3 regions of the Paenibacillus sp. 7523-1 genome follow, and region 1 is predicted to be linked to each of the others. Evidence: riboswitches for the same ligand, from Rfam matches in the RefSeq annotation. Region 1 holds a riboswitch; each other region holds the start of a gene.
The links. A riboswitch is a leader RNA that binds a small molecule or an ion and turns the genes downstream of it on or off. The one in region 1 is predicted to bind cobalamin.

Region 1 (3,036 bases):
TCTCCGATCCATGGCATGTGATGAAGCAGAATGCCTGCAATGTCACGGACAGGCAGAGCCACTGAACCGATGCCTGTACAGATCAGCACAGTCAGCACAAGCAGCAGAATTCCGGCTGTTCCGTACACTGCCAGCTTTTTACTCATTGGAACAGGTCAGGATAGATCGCTTTGGCTACAGCTTTCAAACCTTCCGTTACACGTGGGCCCGGACGGCTCAGCAGGTTGGCATCCAGGCCAATAACTGCATCGTCTTTCACCGCCGTGATTTGATCCCAGCCGCTGCGCTCTTTGATGATCTGATCCAATGTTTTGGAGTTCTCATCAATAACATCATTGGCGTACAGAATGACATCCGGATTGGAAGCAATAATGTTCTCTTCGTTAATTTCATTCCAGCCCACGAGGTCGGAAGCAACGTTGATTCCACCGGCTACCGTAATCAGTTCATCCATGAATTCGCCTTTACCCACAGTCCAGCCTGGGGAGAATTCAACATATACCTTTTTCTGATCTTCCGACTTCACAGCCTTAACCGCTTCGGTTACGTCCGCAACGTCCTGTTTCATCTTCGTGATGAGCTCCTGTGCCTGCTCCTGATGATCCGTGATTTTGCCGAACGTTTCGATGTTGTTCATCACATCGTCTATCGATTTCGGATCTGTTTTGAAAATGGTGATTCCCAGTTCGCGCAGCTTCGTCACAGCTTCTTCGCTCATGGAGATCCCTGTAAATACGATGTCTGCTTCCGCTGCGATAATTGATTCTTCATTGGGCTTCGACACACCGCCCATTTTCGGTTTGGTCGTTGCAGCTTCCGGATAATCGTCATAGTCGGATACGCCTACGATCTGCTCGTCTAGTCCAAGCGCGAACAACGACTCGGTTTCTGCCGGAGATACGGATACGATTTTGGCTGGCGCTTTCTCAAACGTGAAGGATTCACCTGTCGCATCCGTTACCGTAAGTGGATATTGTGTTTTGAGATCCGTCTGCTCCTGGCCTTGGGATTGCTCCTGTGCCGGCTGCTGTGTAGAGGTACCTGTTCCCTCGCTCGTTGTTGCGTTTCCACATCCGGCCAAAGCCAGTGTGAGCATCGCTGCTGTCAGCAGGGACGCCATGCCTTTCCAATTCTTGATGTTCATTCTGTTCATTCTCCCCTTCTCTATTTGTACTATTTCTTGCAACATGCTCAAACTCTTACTCCCCATACTTTGGTGTTCCTATATAAGGTTTGAACTGCAACATTTACACGTTAACGGAGAGTACAGAACCGATCTGGAGAAACGAAGTGTTCGCCTTTATCACCGGATTTCCCCTTTTAATAAGGGGATCAAAGAAATCTGGGGATAACAGCGATCGGAAGACGGTACTGCAATCGTAGTGGTCTAGTGTAAAGCTTACAGGTTCATCCTATATGAACAAAAAAATCCCCGATCCTTACGTCAGGATCAGGGATGACGTCTCGCATATGGCGATCTGCACATCTACAGCGTACCCGCCGTTGATGCACATAGAATTGCCCGAAACGCTGTCCTTTCCTCGAAGGAACACCGGTTTGTACGTCCAGGGCAGGTAACCTGACTTACAGGACTGCTCGTCCTGATTTACAGTGGCGGGACCGTGCCGGATTCACACCGGCTTCCCTATTTCACCCATTGTGCCGTTCATCGTTTGCATAAACTTGATGAGCTCTTCTTGCTCGCACAAGGGACCCGTGGTCGCTGATATTGTAACCATTCAAGTGAGCATGTCCCATCCCTCAGCGCTTAAACGCATAACGAGATATGTATTCATGCTGAAGTCACACTTCTGTTGTGATTATAGGTTATATTGCACATCCTTACAACCCGATTCACGGAAAAGATACCCTGCTTGAAACCCAGCTATTTCCCCTTTTTTCAAGCCGGACCTTAATTGCTTGCCCCGGAATGACCTGCGTATCCCAGAATCCCAGTTCCGTTATGAGGCGTGACATGGCATACCGAATGACACCGCCATGGGTAACTACGGCAATCGCTGGAACATGATTTTCTTCGGAATGTTCCTCTGGCGAAACGGACACAAGGCACTCCTCCACGAAGGAGTCGATCCTCGCAGCAAATGCCTGCCAAGGCTCGCCGCCCGGTGGCGTCACATCCTGCGGTGCATCAATCCAATTCCGGTAGAGCGGATTATCCTTGAGCTCATTGTAAGTCATGCCTTCCCATTGCCCAAAATCAATCTCACGCAGACGCGGATCATACTGTGCTTGTCCTGCTTGTACCGGGGCAATTCGTTCCACGGTCTGCCGGCAGCGCAGCAAATCACTGCAAAATAGTGCATCCCATGTGATCCCGCGAATGGACTCACGAAGCGGAGCCAGTTCCCGCTCTGCATCCGGCAGGAGACCAATATCGGTATGTCCGAGGTATCTCTTTTCCACATTCCAAGAAGTTGTCCCATGACGGATAAACACGATCTCCCGCGTTGCTGTTCCACGCTTCCCGGATTCTACTTCCATAACAGCGCACCTCCTGCTGTCCAGATGCCGAACGTTACCAGCCAGCATAACAGCACAAAAGCTCCCGCCGACCAGAACATCAAACGCGTGGTCCGCACGATATCCTCTGCTTCCATCAGCCGTGTCTGATCGCCCATATAGGCTCGAAAAGAAGCCACTCCGTGATAGACGTTATACCCGCCAAGCCTGATGCCCAGCGCTCCCGCAACGGCCGACTCCGGGAATCCGCTGTTTGGGCTAGGGTGCAATCTGGCATCCCGGCGAACCATGCGTGCAGCGCCTTTTGCGTTCAATCTCATGAACCATGCACCCGTAATGAGCAGCAAGGCAGTAAGCCGCGCCGGAATCCAGTTCGCCCAATCATCCAGACGAGCAGAGGCCCATCCGAGATGCAAATACTTTTCATTTTTATAACCAACCATGGAATCCAGGGTATTGACGGCCCGATAGGCCATCGCAAGCGGAGCACCGCCAATCAGGGCATAGAACAGCGGTGAAACGATGGCATCTACGATGTTCTCCGCCACAGTCTCC
Region 2 (3,036 bases), on a different contig from region 1:
GCCTTCATTCAGCATCGCCCCCCACTCCGGTTCAGGAGGTTGAGCACCCAGCCCCAAAAAGGACAGGCCTGAGATGGATAACATCATGCCGCCCACATCCATCATCGCCATAACGATGAGAGGAGACAGCATATTGGGCAGGATGGTTCTGGTGATGATCTGAATCTTCCGCGCGCCACTGAAGGCTGCCGCAGCGACATACTCCTTTTGCTGAAGCGAGATCACCAGACTTCTTGCCAGTCGTGCATACTTCGCCCACCAGACAACAGCCAGGGCAATTACCGTATTAAATAGGCCTGGCCCCAGCATCCCCACTACTGCGATAGCGAAGATTAATCCTGGAAAGGCCATCAGTGTATCGGATAACCGCATTAGCACTGTATCCGTCAGACCACGGGCAAAACCTGCAATAACACCAATGGCTACACCAAGTACAAACACAATTCCGATCATCATAAATGTAATCAGAAGCGACGTCCTGGCCCCGTAAAGGAGACGGGATAACACGCAGCGTCCAAGCTGATCGGTTCCAAGCGGATATTCCGAACTGGCAGGCTGCAGTACCTTGGCAAAATTCGTCGCCAGTGGATCATGCGGTGCGAGCAGCGGCGCAATCATGGCAAGAATGACCCAGAGGAGGGTCAGTGAACATAGAAACGTGAACCAGCGATGCTGTGTCAAAATAAGCTTGAATTCTCTCATTTACACATCCACGTCCAGTCGAATCCGCGGGTCATGCAGATGTGTCCAGAGATCAACGATCAGATTCAGCAATACATAGATGGTTGCCATCCAGATGACGTAGCCCTGAATCAGGGGGTAGTCCCTTGTAAAGATGGCATCCACCGCCATCTGCCCTACACCGGGCCATACGAACAAACTTTCCACAATGGCTGCCCCGCCAAGCAGGGCGCCTGTAGACATGCCCATGAGCGTAACGATGGGCAATAATATATTGGGTAAAATATGCTGCATCATAATGACTCTCTCCTTCACACCTCTGGCTCTGGCCCCCGTTACATAGTTCTGGGACATCTCTTCCAGAATCACTGTACGGATCTGCCTGATATATTGGGCGATCAGAGGTAACGCCAGTGTGCTTGCGGGTAATATCAGGCTGTTCCAGCCCGAACTCCCCATGACGGGAAGCAGCTTGAGCTGTACGCCAAACACCAGCATGAGCAGCATCCCGAGCCAGAAGCTGGGCATGGACAACCCGGCAAACGAAAACAGGCGTATGACGTAATCCAGCACGTTGTTTCTGTAGACGGCCGACAAAATACCCAGTGGAAACGCAATCAGAATGACCAGCAGCAGGGCACTTCCTGTTAGCCGAAGCGTGGCTGGAAGCCTGGACAGCAGAATGTCGAGCACAGGCCTGTCGTATTTATAGGACGTTCCGAAATCTCCGGTAAGCACCTGTCCCAGCCAGGTTCCGTAGCGTATCCAAAACGGCTGATCCAGTCCCAGCTGGACACGCACCTGCTGTACCAATTCGTCCGACGGAGTGACTCCTGTAGACATGAGCATAAGCCTTGCCGGGTCCCCCGGAGACAGATAGGTCAGCAGAAATGTCAGAAACGAAATGCCAAATAACACGGCTGCCAGCTGAATGAATCTTTTCACAATATATCTACTCACATGTCTGACATCCTCTCCCCAATCTCCAACCCCGCACGTGACTTGTCCATGCATATCAAAAAAGACGTCTCTCTCCGCTAATACCGGATAAGGACGTCTTAAATAAACAGATTTTCAGAAAAAATCATGCTCTCTAAACACCTTCCTATCTCCCGTAGGTACTACTGTGTTGTTAAACTAGGCAGGTCTCCTGGCTCCAGAATCCTCGTCATTGCAGCACCTTCCCGGCCTAAACCAGTGGCATAACGCTGCATGACTCCTCTGTTACAGTGGCGGGACCGCGCCGGCATCACACCGGTCTTCCCTATTAAGCTTCTACCCGAAGGTATAGCACCCAGTTCCACATATTCAATTGAAATGCATTCTGTACCAGTATAGCTGGCTCACAGATAATGATCAAAGCATTTATTCAAATTTGAAATAGCTCATCAGCCTATTCCCGCTCTCTCGAACCTTTGGGGGAGACTCCTGTCACACGCTTGAACATCTTGGAAAATAACAACGGATCCGTATACCCCACGGAGTGGGCAACCTCACTGACCGAAAGCGTTGAGCTCTGCAGCAGCTCTGCTGCGCGATTCATCCGGTATTCAAGAAAAAAGGCCTGTAACGACTTTCCGTACTTCTCCTTAAACAGACCAGACAGATACGTACGATCCAGACGCACGGACTGTGCAATATCAAGAATGGACGTCTTCTGGCTGTACCTGTTCTCCATAAACTGAACCGCTTGTCTGATGTATTCATCCTTGGTGGAAAGGGGCCTCTGCGGCTTGTCCTCATCAGGTGAGGAGGAGATCAGTTCGGCCATTAATCGGTACAGCAGGCTCTGGCTAAATACATCTCCACCATTGCGCGAGGAAGCCTGAACCATGTCTGCATATAAACCATCCATTACCTTTGGATCCCTGGCTTCGAATACAGGGCATGCTGGACTCAGGTTTGCCCGCTGCATGAAAGTCTTGGCATGTACGCCCTTAAATCCGAACCAAGAGTATGTCCAAGGCTCGTTCGCGTCGGCTTCATAATGAATGATCGTATCCGGCAGAATGGCGAAGCCCTGACCCTGCGTCAAATGGTACTCCTTATCTTCCATATGAACGGTTCCCCGTCCCTCATGAATGTAATGAACCACATAGGAATCTCGTACCCCCGGACCCCAATAATGAGACGGATCACAATCCTCCCAGCCAAAAAAAAGCAGCACCAGCTCCATCTGTGTCCAGTCCATGGGCAACACGTTCATCTCGATTGGACTCACCTTCCCACCCCTTCTCTTCTTCCGCATCAACATGTATCTTACTTTAGATTATAACAGGTATATTGGTTAAATATCAGCTGAAAGCGGGACCAAAAATGGGATTATACCATGTATGGGAGAGGTTGAACCATAGT
Region 3 (3,036 bases), on a different contig from region 1:
ACGGTGAATGCACTTCGCAAGCGCAAGCTCGTACCGCTGGTCCGGGATGATGATGGCAGTACGGACGGGCTGATCCGCGAATTCGCGCCACATGATCTTGCCGGCAAGAAAGTCATGCTCCAGCTTCATGGGGAGACTGCGCCGAAGCTGGTCAACTGGCTGGAAGAACAGGGTGCCGAGGTAAGACAGGTTCTGCCTTATCGCCATGTACCGCCGGAAGAGGCTGAACTGGAACTGCTTTTGAATGAGATCGTGCAGCGTGAGGTTGATGCCGTAGCATTCACGAGCGGTCCCCAAGTAAGGTTTTTGGCAGCGTATGCGGCTTCCCAAGGCAAGCTGGAACAGATGCAGCAGGCCTTCCGGGACGGTGTCATTCCTGCATCTGTTGGCAAAGTGACTGCGAACGCCATGCGTGAAGAAGGGATTGAAGCACGAGTTGTTCCGGAGGAAGAAAAGATGGGAGCGCTCATCGTTGAGCTGGGACGATATATTGCTGCAGCACACGCAGATCAATCCTGATAAGCAGATCAGGACGTAGTCTAATATAGTATCTAGTAAGATTGTTATGAGGGTTTCTCATATGCATATCATAATTCAAGTTCTGATCGGTTCTGGATCAGAACTTTTTTTCTGTTTTGTCTGAAAATAGAATCAAGGACAAACATCATAAGCATGGACATTTTTTCCTGAGCGATGTTATGATGAAAGCAATATCATTCATGAAAACAAGCAAGGTGCTCTTGCGTCGAGCAAGAGGTAACAGGGAATCGGGTGCAAATCCCGAGCGGTCCCGCCACTGTAATGGTGAAGCCCTTTTCATCCAGGTCACTCGTACATTCGGGGAAGACAGAAAAGGAAGCTGATGATCCAGAGCCAGGAGACCTACCTTGCATGTGTCACCGAACCCTTCGCGGAAAGGAGTGGTGTACGAAGAATCAGGAAACGGGCGAACAACCGGTTCGCCTGGCAGGCCCTTTGCGGCCATGCAGCCACAGGTCTATCCTCTATAGGGCCGTGGACTGTCTTCTTGAGTGTACGTACATGCGTATCCCATCCGTTATAAGGATGGGATTTTTTTGTTTTTTTACAGTCGATCTGGAACTGGATTTAATCGAACATGCCGCGAAGAAGAAGGTCGGTCAAGCCGTCCTTTTTCACTGTTTTGGAATAGCCGGGATAAGAAGGTTGAGCTGCACGGAGCAACTCAATAATCAAGAGCTCGCTACAGACAACGGCTAAAGTAGCGATGATATAGATGTGGTTGGCGTGTTAAGGGTGAACAGGGAGATGGAGGAGGAGAAGCAATGCAGAGTCAAGGAAAGCTGCTGATTATCGGATTTGGCCCAGGAGCGATGGAGCATATCACCACACGGGCATTGGAGGCACTTCGGGAGAGTGAGGTCATCATTGGTTATAACACTTACGTTGATCTGATTCGTCCACTCCTGGACGGACAGGAGATTGTACGGACAGGCATGACCGAGGAAGTAAGCCGGGCACAGGAAGCGGTCAGACAGGCCGAGATGGGCAAAATCGTTGCAGTAATCTCCAGTGGCGATGCAGGTGTATATGGCATGGCCGGATTAGTGTATGAGGTGCTGATGGAGCAAGGCTGGAAGCCGGAAACGGGCGTTGGCGTTGAAGTTATCCCGGGTGTATCTGCCATTCAATCCTGTGCTTCCTTGCTCGGTGCACCCGTGATGCATGATGCATGTACGATCAGTCTGAGTGACCACCTTACGCCATGGGAGACGATTATTCGCCGTGTTGAAGCAGCAGCATCAGCTGATTTTGTCATTGCTCTGTACAACCCTCGCAGTGGACGCCGGACACGCCAGATCGTGGAGACGCAGGAGATGCTGCTGCGGTACCGTAGTCCTCAGACACCCGTGGGGCTTGTAAAAAGTGCCTATCGAGAACGTCAAGATGTTGTGATGACCACGCTGGAAGACATGTTGAATCATGATATCGGCATGCTTACGACTGTGATCATTGGTAACTCCTCGACCATGATGTACGAAGGACTCATGGTCACACCGCGCGGATATCAGCGCAAATACACGCTGAATACCGTGGAACAGCCGCTCAGACCGCATGAGCGGCTCCGCACGGAAGCTGAGCCTTGGTCGCTCGGTGCGATGGAGGCCCGCTCTGCCGCTTCCGCCGATGCAGCAAGCGCGGCCCGCGATACGCAGATCGCGCAGCCGGCTGCGGAACCAGCCCTGCGCGGCGCTAGCGCCAGTACGGGCATGGGCCCGCAAGGGCAGCAGGGCGCTGGCCTGCCTGCTGCTCAGCCAGCGGGCGGCAGCACCGCGGTGCTTGCAGCCGAGCGGCCTGCAGCGGTCGAAGGCGCACCTCGTGCTGTCTTGGCGGTGCCGCATGCTGGTCCAGCCGAACTGGCTGCCGAAGCACTGACGCGGCTTGCGGCAGGCGGCAAGCTCGCTGGCGAGGCGGCCAGCCGCTGGCTGGATACAGCCGGGTTAGGCGTGCCAGCCGCGACGCCGCAGACTGCAGGGGCAGCTGCTGTGCGGACAGCACCTGAGCCGGGACGCAAGGCACCGCTGTTCGAGATTGGCGTGTCGCCTGGCGTCGGCAACAAGAAGTTTACCGCAGCCCAGATGGCGCTGCTGGCACAATGCGCGAGTGAAGAAGGCGAGCTGGAATACACGCCGGAGCATCAGATTATTTTGCGGGTACCGACCTTTGAGCCGGATCAGCTGGTAGAAGAACTGCGTGCAGCGAATTTCATCGTGGTGCCGATCGGTGACGTTATCAAGGTGAAGGCCTGTGACTTCTGCAATATGGAGAAGGATGATGCTGTTCCGATGGCCAATCATTTGCAGGCTGTTATAGGCGGACTTAGTGCGCCGAAAGAGACCAGTGTGGCTCTGAATGGCTGCGGCATGGCGTGTTATGGCGCCGTGCTGGAGGACATCGGTATCGTCTACCGCAAGGGCGGATACGACCTGTTCCTTGGCGGCAAGAAGTTCGGACGAAACGCTCACCCTGCCCAGCCGGTAGCCGAAGGGATTCCAG

Region 2: another riboswitch for cobalamin. It lies ahead of nikB (nickel ABC transporter permease); the one in region 1 lies ahead of CHH60_RS18795 (ABC transporter substrate-binding protein).
Region 3: another riboswitch for cobalamin. It lies ahead of cobJ (precorrin-3B C(17)-methyltransferase); the one in region 1 lies ahead of CHH60_RS18795 (ABC transporter substrate-binding protein).

What each region holds. Positions count from the first base shown of each region.
Region 1 covers NZ_NPBR01000017.1:60,033-63,068, forward strand. Annotated here, with positions in the region: gene CHH60_RS18790 (FecCD family ABC transporter permease) at 1-146, opposite strand, end outside; gene CHH60_RS18795 (ABC transporter substrate-binding protein) at 143-1,144, opposite strand; cobalamin riboswitch at 1,554-1,682, opposite strand; gene CHH60_RS18800 (histidine phosphatase family protein) at 1,855-2,502, opposite strand; gene cbiB (adenosylcobinamide-phosphate synthase CbiB) at 2,493-3,036, opposite strand, start outside.
Region 2 covers NZ_NPBR01000029.1:32,434-35,469, forward strand. Annotated here, with positions in the region: gene nikC (nickel transporter permease) at 1-702, opposite strand, end outside; gene nikB (nickel ABC transporter permease) at 703-1,641, opposite strand; cobalamin riboswitch at 1,805-1,994, opposite strand; gene CHH60_RS26815 (AraC family transcriptional regulator) at 2,075-2,902, opposite strand.
Region 3 covers NZ_NPBR01000013.1:178,922-181,957, reverse strand. Annotated here, with positions in the region: gene CHH60_RS15880 (uroporphyrinogen-III synthase) at 1-519, shown strand, start outside; cobalamin riboswitch at 716-904, shown strand; gene cobJ (precorrin-3B C(17)-methyltransferase) at 1,305-3,036, shown strand, end outside.